DNA from 4 places in the Achromobacter sp. Root565 genome. Region 1 is predicted to be linked to each of the others. Evidence: predicted binding sites of a transcription regulator. Region 1 holds the regulator's gene; each other region holds the start of a gene.
What was found. The regulator FNR, encoded in region 1, switches genes on or off when oxygen is low (the NO sensors DNR and NnrR bind a similar motif). The targets are predictions, from matches to a motif close to TTGATNNNNATCAA.
Positions count from the first base shown of each region.

Region 2: the regulator FNR is predicted to act here: its motif matches at 1,511-1,524, upstream of ASD71_RS23340 (PAS domain-containing methyl-accepting chemotaxis protein).
Region 3: the regulator FNR is predicted to act here: its motif matches at 2,719-2,732, upstream of ASD71_RS04550 (DASS family sodium-coupled anion symporter).
Region 4: the regulator FNR is predicted to act here: its motif matches at 1,861-1,874, upstream of adhP (alcohol dehydrogenase AdhP).

Region 1 is NZ_LMGO01000001.1:2,259,172-2,263,388, reverse strand. It holds gene ASD71_RS10140 (thioredoxin family protein) at 1-271, opposite strand, end outside; gene ASD71_RS10135 (SRPBCC domain-containing protein) at 364-813, opposite strand; gene ASD71_RS10130 (helix-turn-helix transcriptional regulator) at 714-1,151, opposite strand; gene ASD71_RS10125 (hypothetical protein) at 1,228-2,397, opposite strand; gene fnr (fumarate/nitrate reduction transcriptional regulator Fnr) at 2,412-3,140, opposite strand; gene ASD71_RS10115 (gamma-glutamylcyclotransferase) at 3,238-3,672, opposite strand; gene clpB (ATP-dependent chaperone ClpB) at 3,811-4,217, shown strand, end outside.
Region 2 is NZ_LMGO01000006.1:429,216-433,432, reverse strand. It holds gene ASD71_RS23340 (PAS domain-containing methyl-accepting chemotaxis protein) at 1-1,394, opposite strand, end outside; gene ASD71_RS23335 (methyl-accepting chemotaxis protein) at 2,083-3,807, opposite strand; gene ASD71_RS23330 (hypothetical protein) at 3,941-4,217, opposite strand, start outside.
Region 3 is NZ_LMGO01000001.1:1,010,662-1,014,878, reverse strand. It holds gene ASD71_RS04555 (Ldh family oxidoreductase) at 53-1,102, opposite strand; gene ASD71_RS04550 (DASS family sodium-coupled anion symporter) at 1,112-2,605, opposite strand; gene slmA (nucleoid occlusion factor SlmA) at 2,909-3,484, opposite strand; gene ASD71_RS04540 (pyrimidine 5'-nucleotidase) at 3,536-4,217, opposite strand, start outside.
Region 4 is NZ_LMGO01000007.1:105,469-109,685, forward strand. It holds gene pbpG (D-alanyl-D-alanine endopeptidase) at 64-1,266, shown strand; gene ASD71_RS24735 (ribbon-helix-helix domain-containing protein) at 1,348-1,734, opposite strand; gene adhP (alcohol dehydrogenase AdhP) at 1,933-2,958, shown strand; gene ASD71_RS24745 (LacI family DNA-binding transcriptional regulator) at 3,104-4,168, shown strand; gene ASD71_RS24750 (LysR family transcriptional regulator) at 4,216-4,217, opposite strand, start outside.

The DNA.
Region 1 (4,217 bases):
GCGAGCAGCCCACGCATCCGTCCTCCCAGTCCGGACTGAACATGAAGTGATAGACGATGAGCTGGCGCCTGCCGTGGAACAGGGCATCCAGGCCTTGCATGCCGTGCGCGCCTTCGAAGGTGTAGGCCTTGTCCATCCGGACCCACGGAAGCGCCATGCGGTCGCGGGCCAGGGCGTCTGAAGCGTGGGTCAGTTCCTTCTCGCGCCGCAGCAGCGCCTCGCGCGCGACAGTCCATTCATGGCGGGATACGACGGGATGATCGGTTTGCATTGTGCGTCTCCTTTGCGAGCCGGGCCCTATGACCCGGGGGCATTGACAGATCGGGGGTACAGATCGGGGGTACAGATTCAACTGCGGCAGGTTCAGGCCTTGCCGGCCAGATGATCCGCCAGCCGGTCCATGGCGCCGGACCAGCCGTCCTCGTGGCTGTCTCGGGTGGCCTCGTCGACGAACGGCGTCTGCAGGAAGGCAAGCTCGGTGCCCCCGTCCGCCGAGGTGAAGTCCAACGTGATCAGTGAGGTTTCCTGCGGCGTGTCGCGCCACGCCCAGGTGAACACCAGCCGGCGATGTAGCGCGACTTCCTGGTAGCGGCCGCTGGCGTGGTGTTCCCCGCCGTCTGCGGTGATGAAGCCGACCTGATAGGCGCCGCCCACGCGCACGTCGGTCTCGGCCAGCAGCACGCGTTGCGTGCCCGCCGGGCCGAACCAGCGCATCAGCGCTTGCGGGTCGGTCCAGGCTCGCCAGACGCGTTCGACGGGGGCGTCGAAGCGTCGCTGGAGCCGCAGTTCGAGGGGGGAGATTCGGTTTTCCATGGATGGATTTCCTCTTCGTGATAGAGATATCGCGCCAGCGAATCCAGCTGCCCGGTCCAGAACCGTTCGTACCGCGCCAGCCAGCCGGCGGCGGCGCGCATGGGTTCGGGAGACAGCGTGCAGCTCACCACCCGCCCGTCCTTGGCGCGCGCGATCAGGCCGGCGTCTTCCAGCACCCGCAAATGCTTCATGAAGGCGGGCAGGGACATGGCGTGAGGCCGCGCCAGCGTGCTGACCGAGGCCGAGCCCTGTTCCAGGTCCGCCAGTACCCGGCGGCGTGTGCCATCCGCCAGCGCGGAGAAGATGGCATCGAGAGCGTCATCATTTAACTTAACCATAAGGTTAAGTTTTAGGCCTGCCGCAAACCCGTGTCAAGCCGGATGGCTTGGGAATTTCCCTAGGGATGAGGCGGGCTTATTTGCCGCGCGGCTTGATGATGTCGCAGGCCGCGGCAGTGCTGCTGGCCCGGGCGTCGCTGGCCAGCAGCGCCCGCACGCCGCAGATTGACCCGAACATGCGCTTGCCGTCGTGGCCGACGCCGCCGACCTCGAAGGCGGTGTGACGCAGGGGGACGGGCTTGGCGCCGCGGGTAGCCAGCACGTGTTCGTACTGGACATAGCCCGTGCCGCGCGCCAGCCGCGTGGCGCCCTGGGCTTCGGCGCCGCAGGCCTTGTCCAGCAGCCGGTGCTCGGGGTTGTTGTCCGCGCCGCCCAGCAGGTAGACCACATCGCGCGACGCGTAACGCACGAAAAGGCGGGAATCATCGGATTCGCGGGCGTAGGCGGGCAGCTTGTCGGTGCCGTACTTGTACTGGTTGTAGGTGGGGCAGATGCCGCGCTCGTACGGCGCGTAGCCCTTGCCGTCGGCGCGTGGCCGCTCGTTGGTCAGGTACAGATAGGAAGACGGGTTGGCGACGACGTAGCGCATGGCCAGGCCGTCGCGGCGCAGCACCCCGTCCACGTTGTTCAGCACCGCATACCGATGCACCAGTTGCGCGCCGGCCGAATGACCGGCCAGTACGAGACCGGTAAGAGCTGGCAGGCGCTTGCGGTCGTTCAGGCTGCGCAGCAGGTCGTCCAGGACCTGAAACGAAGTGACGGGCGCAGGCCGGCCGGTGGCCTGGACGCTTTCCTGGCCGTCTTCCCAACTGGCCTTGCGCCAGGCCGCCATACCCGAGAAACCCGAGTCGATCGACCCGGAAAACCGCGGGGCAAGAACCAGCGTGTCGCTCGCGCGCCCGGGATCGGCGGCCACCAGCGCGGCGGCGGTTTCGTAGTAGTTGTCGGCGTCGCGCTTGACGCCGTGGATGACGATGAGCACCTGCTTGATGCCGCGCAGGTCGTCCTTGGCCAGATCCCGGTTGGCGTAGACCGGCATCTTGTACCGGTGACCGGGCCGGCCCAGTTCAACGGCCTGCCAGCGCAGCGGCGCCGCGCGCTTGGGCGCGGGCGTGGCTTCGTCGTAGTCGTAGGGGTCGGGCAGCGGCGTTTGCGCGCGCGCGGCGCCGCACGCGAGCATGGCGACGACGGCAAGCGATGCCGCCAGCGCGGTGCGGGACAGGGAAGTGGCAGGCGGGCGTCGCATGGCGCGGCGACCGCTCAGCAGCTTTCGTGTCCCAGCAGTTGCTTGAGCGCGGGCAGGTCCAGGATGCGGACTTCGCGCTGGTTGATCTTGATGAGGCCGTCGCGGGCAAATCGCGAGAACAGACGGCTGACCGTTTCCAGCGTCAGGCCCAGGTAGTTGCCGATTTCTTCGCGGCTCATGCGCAGTACGAACTCGGTGGACGAATAGCCCAGCGAGGCATAGCGCTGCGACAGGTTCAAGAGGAACGCGGCCAGGCGCTGTTCCGACCGCATGGACCCCAGCGAGGCCAGCATTTGGTGCGAGCGGGTGATCTCGCGGCTCATGAGGCGGCGGAACTGCTGTTGCAGTGACGGCAGGTGCGACGCGACGCGATCGACTTCGTTCAGGCGGATGACGCAAACCTCGGAGTCTTCGAGCGCCACGGCGGCCGACACGTGCTTGCCGTCCAGCATGCCGTCCATGCCGACGATTTCGCCGGGCAGATGAAAGCCGGTGATCTGGATCTGGCCGGTGGCGTCTTCAAGCTGCGTCTTCAGGCTGCCGAAGCGCACGCCATAGACGGCGTCGAGCGGATGATCCAGCGAATAGAGCGTCTTGCCTTTTTCCACGCGGACGCGCTCTTTAACCAGTTCGTCCAGCTTTTCGACTTCGGCGGCTGCCATGCCCACGGGAACGCAGACGTGACCCAGCATGCACGTGGAACAGTGGGCGGCATCAGGGGCAATGGGGACCCGTTTTTGCATACGATGACCTTTAGAGTGCCCATTGCGCGGCGGGCGCCGGAACGGGTGTGAAGCACGAGACAGGCATCTATTGTAGTCCGTTGTTACTACGGGTGTCTTACCGGGCGTCCTGCTTTGTTCTGGAAAGGCGGTGAGCGATCCAGTCGTCCCCCGCAATATCGACCGCCGCGGCCCGCAGCGCGGGGTCGATCGGATAGTACGCGCAGGGCAGAAGACCCGTCGCGCCGGGGCCTTCCAGGCGGGCGGAAACCGTCCGGCGCACGAAGCAGCCGGGCTTGCCGGGCTCGTATTCCTCGATCTCGTCCATCAGGGCAATCAGCGCCGGATCCACCCGGTAGACATCGCCGCGTACGCGCCGTCCGTCGTCCACGGGGATCAGGCCGGGCCAGTCGCCGAAATCGACCAGCATGCCAGGCACGCTGGCCGGTCCGACGTGGCTGGCGGCCGGCAAGCCGCGCGCCTCGGCGGCGCGGGCAAGATCGTTGATTTCGCCGGCCCGTAGGGTGCCGTACACAAAAACGTATATGCTCATTGCTCTGTTTGCTGGTGCACGTCGAAGAAAACCATGAGGGCCGCCGGGTGTTGAAATTGTCCCATCCGGCCACATATTCAGGTTATCGAGCCAGCCGGCACGGATCGGTCAGGCTCCCCACAAGCCAATACGACCATTATGCGATTCGACAAACTGACGACCAAGTTCCAACAAGCGCTGGCGGACGCGCAAAGTCTCGCCGCCCGCAACGACCATCCCTACATCGAACCCGTCCACGTGCTGTCCGCCCTGCTGTCGGATGCTGACAGCGGTGCAGGCAGTCTGCTGGCGCGTGCCGGCGTGGCGGTCAACCGCCTGGGCCCGGCGCTGGAGTCCGCCCTGAAGGGGCTGCCGCAGGTGCAGGGAGAAGACAACGTCCAGGTGGGCCGCGACCTGCAGGGCGTGCTGACCCGCACCGACAAGGAAGCCGCCCGCCGCGGCGACACCTACATCGCCAGCGAACTCTTTCTGCTTGCACTGGCCGACGACAAGGGTGAGGCCGGCCGCATCCTGCGCGATGCGGGCCTGCAGAAAAAGGCCCTTGA
Region 2 (4,217 bases), on a different contig from region 1:
ATGGCCGTGACGCGGTGCACGGCGTCCACGATCTCCTGCATGGTCGCGCCGGCCTGTTCCGCCTGGGCCGAGCCTTCGGTCACGCGATCCACCGAGTCTTCGATCAGCGTCTTCACTTCCTTGGCGGCCTGCGCGCTCTTTTGCGCCAGGCTGCGCACTTCGCCCGCCACCACCGCAAAGCCTTTGCCGGACTCGCCGGCCCGGGCCGCTTCCACCGCCGCGTTCAGCGCCAGGATGTTGGTCTGGAACGCGATGCCTTCGATGATGGTGACGATGTCGGCGATCTTGCGCGAGCTGTCCGAGATGCCGTGCATGGTGTTGACCACCTGCCCGACGGCCACGCCGCCGCGCCGCGCCACGTCCATGCTGCTGGCGGCCAGATTGTTGGCTTGCCGCGCGTTGTCGGCGTTCTGGCGCACGGTGGACGTCAGTTGCTGCATGCTGGCGGCCGTCTGCTGCAGCGAAGCCGCCTGCCCTTCCGTGCGGCCGGCCAGTTCCTGGTTGCCGCGGGCGATGTGCACCGCGGCGTGCGTCGTACCCTCGATGCCGCGATAGACGTCCTGGGCGATGCCGATCAGGCTCTTGCGCATGACCTCCAGCGAAAACTTCAGGCTGCCCACCTCGTCATCCGAGTCCGGCACGATCTGCGTGGTGAGGTTGCCGGCGGCAACCTGGCGCGCCATGTTCGCGGCGTCGAGCATCGGACCCAGCAGCGAACGCGACAGGCTCCAGCCCATCGCGTAGATGGCGACGATACCCAGCCCGATCGCGCAGCAGCCCAGCGCCGCGCCCCACGGGCTCAGGCCGGCCCAATTGGCATGCAGGCCATACGCCCCGGCGGCGCCGACGATGGCGGACGACAGCGTGGCGTGGCGCAGCATGCGGTTGCGCACGCCGGGCTGAAACGGGAACGCCAGCACGTCCAGTCCGCGGCGCCAGCCCGCGCGCACGGGCCGGCCGCGCAGGATGCGTACGCCCTTGGCCGTGCCCTCGCGCATGCGCGCGTAGAGGTCTTCGGCCATCTCGATCTGTTCTTCCGACGGCCGCACGCGCACCGACGAATAGGCCACGACCTCGCCGTTCTCGACGATGGGCGTGGCGTTGGCCAGCACCCAGTAGTAGCCCCCATCCTTGCGGCGGTTCTTGACGACGCCCAGCCACGACTCGCCCGCCTCCAGGGTCTCCCAGAGGTCCGCGTAGGCTTCCGGCGGCATGTCGGGATGGCGCACGATGTTGTGCGCCTTGCCGATGAGTTCGTCACGGGAAAAGCCGCTGACGTCGACAAACGCCGGGTTGGCGTAGACGATGCGGCCCTTGGTATCCGTGCGAGAGATCAGATACTGGTCCTCGCGCAGCTTGGTTTCCACATTGGTGACAGGTAGATTGACGCGCACGTTTTGTCTCCAGCTGGCGCCCGATCCCCCGGCCACCATCGATTACTGTGTTTTCGTCCTGAAAAATCAGGCGTTGACATTATTTACGGTCATAAAGCGGAAAACTTAACGTGCTTATGATTTGAGTCAATGCGCATATAACTTGTAGATATAAAACAAGCCCAACCCGGAGGGCATATATTTGTTCGGGACGGTGTCTGACACCCGGGTGACGGGTTATCGGCATGTGGCGGCAATTCGGTGGGTGTCAGACACCTTGGCTCATTCCAGGTGTCTGACACCCGCCAGAGAAGACTGCCAAGCTGATGGAATGCCGCATGGGTGTCTCGGGACGGTGTCTGACACCCGGGTGGCGCGTCATCGGCATGTGGCGGCAATTCAGTGGGTGTCAGACACCTTGGCTCATTCCAGGTGTCTGACACCCGCCAGAGAAGACCGCCAAGCTGATGGAATGCCGCATGGGTGTCTCGGGACGGTGTCTCACACCTGGGTGGCGCGTCATCGGCATGGGGCGGCAATTCGGTGGGTGTCAGACACCTTGGCTCATTCCAGGTGTCTGACACCCGCCAGAGAAGACCGCCAAGCTGATGGAATGCCGCATGGGTGTCTGACACCGTGCCAACGAGCGCAAAAAAAACCGCGCCCGATCCCGCGTCAGCAGGATCGGGCGCGGCTTGGATCAAGACGATCAGTTCAGCGACGGTGCGGCATAGCCACCGAGCTGGTGCGCCGGGACTTCGATGACTTCGCCAGCGTTGATCTTGAACACAGCGACCGCTTCGGCCAGGCGCTGCGCCTGTTCCTGCAGCGAGCCGGCGGCGGCCGCGGCCTCTTCCACCAGTGCCGCATTCTGCTGCGTCACTTCATCCATCTGCGACACGGCGCGGTTGACCTGGTCAATGCCGCTCGACTGCTCTTCGGACGCCGCCGAGATCTCGCCCATGATGTCCGTCACGCGTTTGACCGAGGCCACGATTTCCTGCATCGTCGCGCCGGCGCGTTGCACCTGCTGCGAACCCGCACCCACCTTGGTCACGGAATCCTCGATGAGGCCCTTGATCTCCTTGGCGGCTTGGGCGCTACGTTGCGCCAGCGAGCGCACTTCGCCCGCCACCACCGCAAAGCCCTTGCCCTGCTCGCCCGCACGGGCAGCTTCCACCGCGGCGTTCAGCGCCAGGATGTTGGTCTGGAACGCGATGCCGTCAATGACCGACACGATTTCCGAGATCTTGCGCGAGCTGGCCGAGATGCCTTCCATGGTGTTGACCACTTCCGACACCGCCGAACCGCCGCGCTCGGCCACGTCCGACGCGCTGGCCGCCAACTGGTTGGCCTGGCGGGCGTTGTCCGCGTTCTGCTTGACGGTCGAGGCCAGCTCTTCCATCGATGCGGCGGTCTCTTCCAGCGAGGCGGCCTGCTCTTCCGTGCGGCTGGACAGGTCCGTGTTGCCGGCCGAGATTTCACGCGAACCCACGGTGATCTCGTCCACGCCACGGCGTACCGTCGACACGGTGCGCGTCAGGCTTTCCTGCATGCGCTTGAGCGCGGCGAACAGCTGGCCGATCTCGTTGTGCGAACGCACTTCCACGCGGCCCGTCAGGTCGCCGGCGGCAATCTTGTCGAAGTGCTGACCCGCTTCGACCAAGGGACGTACCACCAGGCGGCCGAACAGGATGCGGGCAAGCACCATCAGCAGCAGCGCCAGCGCAACCGCCACGCCCACGGCGATCATGGCCAGGTTGAAGTTCGCCTCGGCCTGCTCGATCGTTTCGCGCTGCTGGTCGGCGATGTACTTGTCGAATTGGCCGATCGCCTCGATGAAGGCGGCGCTGCGGGGCGTGCCGTATTCGTTGTTCACCATGTAGAACGTCGAATAGTCTTCGCTGCGCAGGGCTTCAACCATCGTGTCCACGCCGTCGTCGATGTACGAGCGATAGCGGCGCACGAGGTTCATCGACAGCTGGCGGCCAGTGTCGTCCTCGAGCATGTTCTTCTGGAAGTCGGCGAAGCGGCTGCGCACGCCGGTCAGGAGATCCGTCGCGCCCTTTAGCGAAGCGGCCGCGTCACGCGCGGAGTTTTCGCCGCTGCCCCAGCCGGATTCCTGCAGGTGGCGGGCGGCCACCATCAGGCTCACGCGGGCGCGCAGCATGTCGCTGTTGATGATTTCGACCTGCTTGGCGCGCGCCGTCAGGGCGTTGACCTCGCGGATAGATTCATAGTTGCTTTGCAGGAAGTACGCGGCCAGGCCGCCCACCGCCGCAATCAGCAGCGCGAAAAACGCCATCACCCACAGCAGCATCGTGCCAACGCGGGCATCGCGCAGCCTCAGTTTGCGCTTGACCTTGGGTGCGCGCGCGGCTTTTTTCTTGCCGGCCTTGCCGGCTTTGCCACCGGATTCGAGACTCGCTTCCATTTATTTCCCCATCCCTCAGAACTGCTCTGACCAAATGAAAAACCACCCTGTGGACACGCCCTGTTACACAGGGTATGCACTCAGGGCGACGAACATCGGGCTTGACGCCCGATGTCTTCTGCCGAACCGCAGGCTATTTGCCCTGCGGCGCCAGACCGGCCGGTTCGCCCGGGCCCGGAATGTAGATGGTTTGCACCTCGGGCTCCGTCGCAGGTTGTGCCCAGTCCTGCGTCAATGCAGGCGCGGGGGCAGGTCCCAGCAACTTCTGGCGTTCCCAAGGTTCCAGCAGAATATTGGTGCTGTCGACGAGCCGCATCAGCCGCCCATCGGGGCCGAACTGCAGCAGCGCTTCCTTACGGCTGTACAGGCCGTCGGTGACAAAGGTGATTTTGTGGGACCAAAGCACCAGC
Region 3 (4,217 bases), 1.2 Mb from region 1:
CGTCAAAAGAACGCGCATGAATGCCAGCCTAAATCCCGTCCCCGAAACTCCCTCACGGCAACGCTTCAGGCACCCCAAGCTCCACGGCCAACTTCGTCAACCCATCCCAGATTCGACTATCAAACTCCACCGAATCCGCATTGACCGCCCGATTCCGGGCCTCATACTCACCCGGATACTGCACCGATTCCACCCCAGGCTGCGGCTTGCACGCGTGCAGGTAGTCGATGAATGCGCCGACTTCCATCGACCGCCAATCAGTATTGAAGTCCACCTGCGGATCCAGCAGCAGCGCGAACATATTGTTTGTCGCCACGCCGATGCGCGGATGTTCGGGTTGGATGGTGCCGCCGCCGGACAGGACGCCCGCGAGCAGTTCGGCCACCAGGCCCAGTGCGTAGCCCTTGTGGCCGCCGAATGGCAACAATGCGCCAGGAGGATCGGTAAAGAGCGCGCCCGGGTCAGTAGTCGGGTTGCCGTCAGCGTCGATCAGCGACCCCGGCGGCGCCTGCTCACCCTTGGCCGCCAGCACGCGCGCCTTGTTCACCGCGATCGAACTGGTGGCCATGTCCACGATGAACGGCGGCCGGCCGCCGGGTAGGGGGCCGGCGAAGCACAGCGGATTCGTGGTCAGGCACGCCTGGGCGCCGCCGAACGGGGCGACGGTGGGCGAGCGGTTGATCACGTTGGTGAAAGCCAGCAGGATCAGTCCCTTGGCTGCCACCATCTCGCCGAAATGGCCCATGCGGCCAAGGTGATGGCTATGGCGCAGGGTCAGGATGCACTGGCCGTGTTCCTGCGTGCGCTCAATCGCCTTTTCGATGACGACCTTACCCACGTACTGGCCCAGTCCGTGGTGGCCGTCGTAGGCCAGCATTGCGCCGCGGTCGTTGAGGAGTTCGGGACGTCCGTCGGGTTGGGCCAGGCCCTCGGACAGCACGCGGCGGTAGTTCGTCAGGATGGACAGGCCGTGGCTCGTGTATCCCACGCGGTCCGATTCCACCAGATGTTCGGCGACATCACGCGCGATGTCTTCCGGAACGCCTTGTGCCATCAGCACCCGGCGGCCGTATTCGTTAGCTTGGGCAATCGTGATTTTCATGACGACTCCTTACAGCCAGCCCAGCCAGCGCCAGTAGGTCATGCCCATCAGCAGCATCAGCAGGTAGCCCACGATGGTCACGATGATGCCCACCTTGGCGAATTGCTTGGCGTTGAAGGTTTCGGTACCTAGGCACACCATGTTCTGCGGCGCGTTGATGGGCAGGATGAAGCCATAGCTGACCACGAAGCCCAGCAGCATCGTCATGCCCAGGCGGCTGAAGTCGCCCGGCAGCGTTGCCAGCACCGAGATCAGAATGGGCAGCATGGCCGAGGTCAGCGCGGTGGCGCTGGCAAAGCCCAGGTGGATCACGATCAGGAAGGCCGCCAGGATGGCGAAGATGGCGAGCGGGCCGAGGTGGTCCAGGCCGGTGTGATGCACCACCTGGTTGCCCAGCCACTGGCCGGCCTGCGTCGTGAGAAGCGCCGTGCCCAGGCTGATGCCCACGCCGAACACGATCACCGTGCCCCATGGGATGCGCGATTGCACGTCTTTCCACGTCATCACGCCAAAGCGCGGCAGCATCAGCAGCACCAGGCCGAAGTAGGTGGTCGAGGTGGTGTCGAACTTGTGCAGCTTGCCTTCGGTCGACCAGAACAGCAGCAGCATGACCGACACGGCCATCAGGCGCTTTTGCGCGCCGGTCATGGGACCTAGGTCGAGCAGCGATTTCTCGACGGCTTCCTTGCCGCCGGCGATGCTGTTGCTTTCAGGCGGCAGCAGCTTGAGCACGACGACGATCAGCACGGCCGACATGATGAGAGACCAAGGGGCGCCGGCGATCAGCCAGTCCGACCATGCCACGCGTTCGCCCAGCATCTTTTCCATGAAGCCGACCGTCAGCAGGTTCTGCGCGGCGGCGGTCTGGATGCCGACGTTCCAGATGCTGGTGGCCTGGGCCACGATGATCATGATGCCGGCCGCGATGTTCGAGCGCTTGTCCACGCCGAAGGCCGCGATCACGCCCATCATGATCGGAACCACGGCGGCGCTGCGCGCGGTGGCGCTGGGCACGACCAGGCTCAGCACGATCGTCACGGCGATACATCCGATGAGGATGCGGCGCGTGCTGGTGCCCACCTTGGACAGCGTCACCAGCGCGATGCGCCGGTCCAGTCCGGTGAATGTCATGGCGGCGGCAATGAACAAGGCGCCGGTGACGAGCGCCAGCGCCGAGTTCGCAAAGCCGGTCAGCGCCATGCTGATGGCGGCGGACGTGCCGTAGAGAACGTTGGGATCTTTGATGGTGGGCGCGGTGCCCAGGAGGAAAGCCATCAGCGTCGTGATCATGATGGCGCTGGCTTCGTACGAGACGGCTTCGGTGATCCAGACGACCACGGCAAACGCCAGGATTGCCAGCATGCGATGGCCTGCAACGGGCAGGTCTGCCGGCAAGGGCATCATTAAAACGCCGATCATCACGAGGATGCCGGCGATGAGCCCGATGGGAATCTTGGTTTTTTGGGGGGCTTGCGAGGCGGGGACAGCGGTTTCCGCAGCCATATCCTTCTCCAGTTGAGGTCAAACTGACGAAACACCGCCCGCGAGCACGGGGTAAATCAGTCCGGTGTTTCGACGCTACAGGATGATCGTGACGGCATTGTGGAAAACCCGTATTGATGAGCGTCAAGAAGGTGGAAAACAGCGCTTGTAGAAAACTCGTTCTGGGCATTATGCTCGTCGCCCCCATGGCGGGGCAAGCGTACGAGTGTTGCGTCGGCGCGAACCAATCGGGACACGATAAAGTTCGTTTTGCCCCTGCACACCACCGGGATTGTTCCGCGAAATGGCGCTAATGCCGGCGCGTCAACCCAGGGCCAGGCGTAGCTGTTCGTCCAGATGCAGCGTGGGCGTGACCCGCCATCCGCTCTGCGCGTAACGCAGCCAGCGGCCCAGCACCAGATGCGTGAGCAGGCTGGCATGCGCGGCGACGTTGGCTTCCTGCGGCAGGCCGCCGTCGGTGATGGCGATGCGCAGCGATTGCTTCAACGATGCCTCGATGCGGTCGTTGATGTGATTGATGCGTTCCTGTAGCCGGTTGTCTTCCGTGACCAGCGCATCGCCAGTCAGCACGCGCGTCATGCCCTTGTTGCGCTCCGAGAAGGTCAGCAGCATGGAGACCGTCTTGTGAGCCTGCGGCAATCCATAGGGCTCGGCGGTGGCGATCTGGTTCACCAGCGTGAAGATGCTGGTTTCAATGAACTCGATCAGCCCTTCGAACATCTGCGCCTTGCTCGCAAAGTGCCGGTAGAGGGCGGCTTCGGAGACTTCGAGGCGCGCGGCGAGGGCGGCCGTGGTGATGCGGGACGCGTGCGGCTGCTCCAGCATTTCGGCCAGAGTCTGCAGAATCTGGGTCTTGCGCTCGCCGGGTTTGCTCGCCATGGGAGGGACTGCTTCGCGCAGGATGACGGGTGGAGGGGATACTGCGTGCCGTCAGCCCCGCAGGGGGCGCCGGCGTAACAATAAATCACTGACGCAGTTTACCCGCAAGTCGACGTAGGCCGGGCGGTGCGAGCGTCCGCGGCCGAAGGGGGTGCCGGGGTGATACACGTGGACCGTCTTCAGGCCTGCCAGGCGGGCGCCCCGCAGGTTGGCCAGCGTGTCTTCCACCAGCACGGCGCGGTGGGCGGGCACGCCTTCGCGCGCCAGCACGTAGCGCAGCAGCGCCGCGGAGGGCTTGGGCCGGAACTCGCCGTGCAGCCGCATGTGCTCGATGGCCCACAGGCTGTCGAACTGGCGCAGGATACCCAGGTGCGACAGGACAGAGCGCGCATAGTGCAGCGGCGCGTTTGTCAGCAGCACCTTGCGCCCAGGCAGGCGGCGCAGCTTGTAGGCAAGCGCCTTTTCCGAGCGCAACAGCGGCGCGACGTCGAAGTCGTGGCTGCGATGCAGGAACTCGTGGGCGTCGACGCCGTGGTGGCGCACCATGCCGATCATGGTGGCGCCGTAACGCTTCCAGTATTGCGACCGCACGAGGTTGGCGGCGTCCACGTCCACGTTCAGCGCCTCGGCCACCGCCATCGTCATGCCGTGGTCGATCTTGGAGAAGATGGCGTGCGACGTGTCGTGGAGCGTGTTGTCCAGATCGAACAGCCACAGGCGCTCGGGCGCGCCT
Region 4 (4,217 bases), on a different contig from region 1:
CCTGATCCGACGAAACGCCGGCTTAAGAAATATTTGTTCACAGACCGACAAGCCTGCTCAACCATGGCCTTTTCCTGGATTCGTGCAATTGCGAAAGCCCTAGCGCCTGCCGCGCTGGCGGTGTGCGCGCTCCTGCCCCCTGCGGCACAAGCAGCCAAGAACTCCGATCCTTGCAAGACCAACGCCAAATCGGCAGCCTGCAAGGCGCAACAAGCAAAGAAAGCCCCCGCGCCCAAGGCGGGCTCGGGCAAGAGCGCCGCCGCCAAGCAGGCCGCGCCGTCGGCCAAGAAGGCGCCTCCCAAATCCTCTTCGGCCAAGAAGGCGCCGCCCAAGGGCGGCAAGCAGGTCGCCGCGAAAGGCACGCCGTCCAAGAAGGCGGGCGCGTCGGGTAAGAGCGGCAAGGGTGGCAAGGCGGACAAGGCCGCTCGCGGCCGGCGCGTTGCCGCAGCCGCCGCGGCCAGCGCCGCGATGCCGCCGCCCGCCGCCTCGGCACGCGCCGAAGCGGCCGCGCTGCGATCCAGCACTGCCTATGTGCAAGATCTGGAAACCTCCACGGTCATCTTCGCCAAGAACGAAAACGTCGTGCGCCCCATTGCTTCGATCTCGAAGCTGATGACCGCGGTCGTCGTCGTGGACGCCAACCTGCCGATGGACGAGATGCTTGAGATCACCGACGACGACGTCGACGAACTCAAACACACGACGTCGCGGCTGCGCGTGGGTACCAAGCTGTCGCGCGGCGACATGCTGCACCTGGCGCTGATGTCCTCCGAGAATCGCGCCGCCAACGCGCTGGGCCGCCACTATCCCGGCGGCCTGTCCGCCTTCGTGGCCGCCATGAATGCCAAGGCGCAGTCGCTGGGCATGACCAGCACGCGATTCATCGAGCCCACCGGCCTGTCCAGCAACAACGTGTCGTCGCCGCACGATCTGGCGCGCCTGTTGCGCGCGGCATCGCAGCGTCCGCTGATCCACCGTTACTCCACCGATACGGAGTACGAGGTCGAGATCAACAACCGCACGCAGACCTTCCGCAACACCAACCTGCTGGTGCGCAAGCCCGACTGGGACATCAAGGTGTCCAAGACCGGCTACATCAACGAAGCGGGCGAATGCCTGGTGATGCTGGCGCGCATCAACGGCCGCGATCTGGCGATCGTGCTGCTGGATTCGCAGGGCAAGCTCTCGCGTATCGGCGATGCCGTGCGCATCCGCCGCATCGTACAGAGCGAAGTGGCCATGGCGTCGATTGGCGCTGGCGGCTGATGACTGGCTGACCGTTGCGCGCGGTAAAGATGAAGGGCCCGATTGCATCGGGCCCTTTTTTCATGGCTTTGGCCAGCCGGCTTATGCCGCGCGGCGCTTTGCCGGGACCGGCTGGGCGTCGCACAGCGACGGCGGCAGCCCTTCCAGCACGGCTTTTGCATTGAGCGATTGAATAGGCACGCTGGCGTCGCGCGGGATCCGGCCGTCGGCCTGCAGCAACTGATACCGCAGGCAGCAGACCCGCAGGAACGACGTGAAGTTGGCGGCCTCGCCCCGGTACTCGACCAGTTCGTCGTACAGGCGTTCGATCAGTTGCGTGACCCGCATGCCGTCCCGCCCGGCGATCTCTTCGAGGACCTGCCAGAACAGGTGCTCGAGCCGCAGGCTGGTCGCCACGCCGTGCAGGCGCAGCGATCTTGTTTCGCAGGCATAGGAGTGCTCGGTGGCGCGGATGAAGATTTCACACATTGAAGACTCCTGGGCAACGGCGACACGCTGCTGGGACCGGCGCGCCTGCGAACGACTGTACGACGACTTCCTCGCCCGGGGCAATATGGCCCCGAACCGGTGACGAGTTGTACCTTCCCGCGCTAATTGATGTACATCATGGTATTGGCCGACCAAGCGGCCGAGCATAGTGAAACTGATCAGACTTCGGAGGTAGTGATGAACAAGACCATGAAGGCCGCAGTGGCACGCGCGTTTGGCCAACCGCTGGTAATCGAAGAAGTCGCCGTGCCGCGCCCGGGTCCGGGCGAACTCCTGGTAAAGATCGAAGCCTGCGGCGTCTGTCACACGGACCTGCACGCCGTCGAGGGCGACTGGCCCGTCAAACCCAATCCCCCTTTCATTCCCGGCCACGAGGGCGTCGGCTATGTCGTCGCCGCGGGCGCTGGCGTCACCCACGTCAAGGAAGGCGACCGCGTCGGGATCCCCTGGCTGTACTCCGCTTGCGGCCATTGCGAACACTGCCTGGGCGGCTGGGAAACCCTGTGCGAGCAGCAGCAGAACACGGGCTACTCCGTCAACGGCGGCTTCGCCGAGTACGCGCTGGCCGCCGCCGATTACGTGGGCCTGCTGCCCAAGAGCGTCGGCTTCATCGAGGTGGCCCCGGTCCTGTGCGCCGGCGTCACCGTGTACAAGGGCCTGAAGATGACGGACACCCGGCCTGGCAATTGGGTGGTCATCTCGGGGATCGGAGGCCTGGGCCACATGGCGGTGCAATACGCAAAGGCGATGGGTCTGAACGTCGCTGCGGTGGATATCGACGACGCCAAGCTGGATTTCGCGCGCCGCCTGGGCGCGGAAGTCACCGTCAATGCGCTGACCACGGATCCGGCCACGTACCTGAAACGGGAGATCGGCGGCGCGCATGGCGCGCTGATCACCGCGGTGTCGCCCAAGGCTTTCGAGCAGGCGCTGGGCATGGTGCGCCGGGGCGGCACGATCTCGCTGAATGGGCTGCCGCCGGGGGATTTCCCGCTGTCGATCTTCGACATGGTGCTTAACGGCGTGACTGTGCGCGGCTCCATCGTGGGTTCGCGGCTGGATCTGCAGGAATCGCTGCAATTTGCCGAAGAAGGCAAGGTCCACGCCACCGTCGCCACCGAAAGCCTGGACAACATCAATAGCGTGTTCGACCGCATGAAGCAGGGCCAGATCGAAGGCCGAATCGTGCTTGACTTCGCCTGATACCGGGGGGCGTTAGAAGGGCAGTTTGCTTGGGTCGGTGTCTGACACCCGGCGGAAATCGTCGTCAGCTTGCGGTGGCGTCTCAACGGGTGTCAGACACCTAGGCTCGGTACAATCCGGCCTACCCTGATCCCAGCGAGGCCGCATGCCCACCCTACCCTCTGAGCGTCGCAGCAAGCCTGCCACCAGCCGCGCGCCTCGGCGGGGGTCCGGCCGGGTGACCATTGCCGACGTCGCGCGCGTGGCGGGCATGTCGATGCACACGGTGTCGCGCGTCCTGAACGCCCCCGAAAACGTACCTGAACGCACGGTCAAACTGATCAACGACGCCATCGCCCAGACCGGGTATGTGCAGGACCTGGTGGCCGGAGGCCTGGCCAGCGGCCGCAGCCGACTGGTGGCGGTGACGGTGCCCACGCTGGGCAGCCCTGTGTTTCTGGAGGCGCTGCAGACGCTCAGCCTGCATCTGAGCCGGCATGGCTATCAGATGATGCTGACCGAAAGCGGCTACGACCCCGAGCTGGAAGTGTCCGCCCTGCAAGCGATCCTGGGCCGGCGGCCGGATGGCGTGGTCATGATGCGCACGGTGCTGACCCCGACGGGACGCACGCAGTTACGCGCGGCGCGCATTCCCGTCGTGGAAGCCTGGGATTGGAACGATGATCCGGTCGACATGCTGATCGGTTTTTCTCACGAGGCGGCGGGCGCGTGCGTGGCACAGTTTCTGTCCGAAACCGGAAGACGGCGGCCCGTGGCCGTCATCGGCAATGATCCACGGGCGGGTCGTCGGTTGCAGGGTTTCACTGCGGCGGCGCGCGAGTTGCGCTTGATCGACGCGGACGCTGATACGCCGCATGTGCTGATCCCCGCCCCCGCCACCATGGGCGCGGGCCGCAGCGGGCTGGCGGAACTGCTGGCGCGCGTGCCCGATGCCGATGCCGTGGTGTGCAGCACCGACATGATTGCCATGGGCGTGTTGCTGGAAGCCGCGGCGATGGGCAGGCAGGTACCGAGCGACCTGGCCGTCGTGGGATTCGGCGATCAGGCCTACGCGGCGGCCACCACCCCGCCTTTGACGACTGTGCGCATTGACGGCTCGCTGATTGGCGAGCAGGCGGCGCGCGCCATCATCGACCGCCTGGACGGACAGGCCAATGAGGGGCTGCGGGTCGATGTGGGATTCACGTTGATGCGGCGTCAAAGCGCCTGACGCTTCTCCAGGCCAGCCCGAACCGCCTGATCGCCGGCGTCAGCGGATC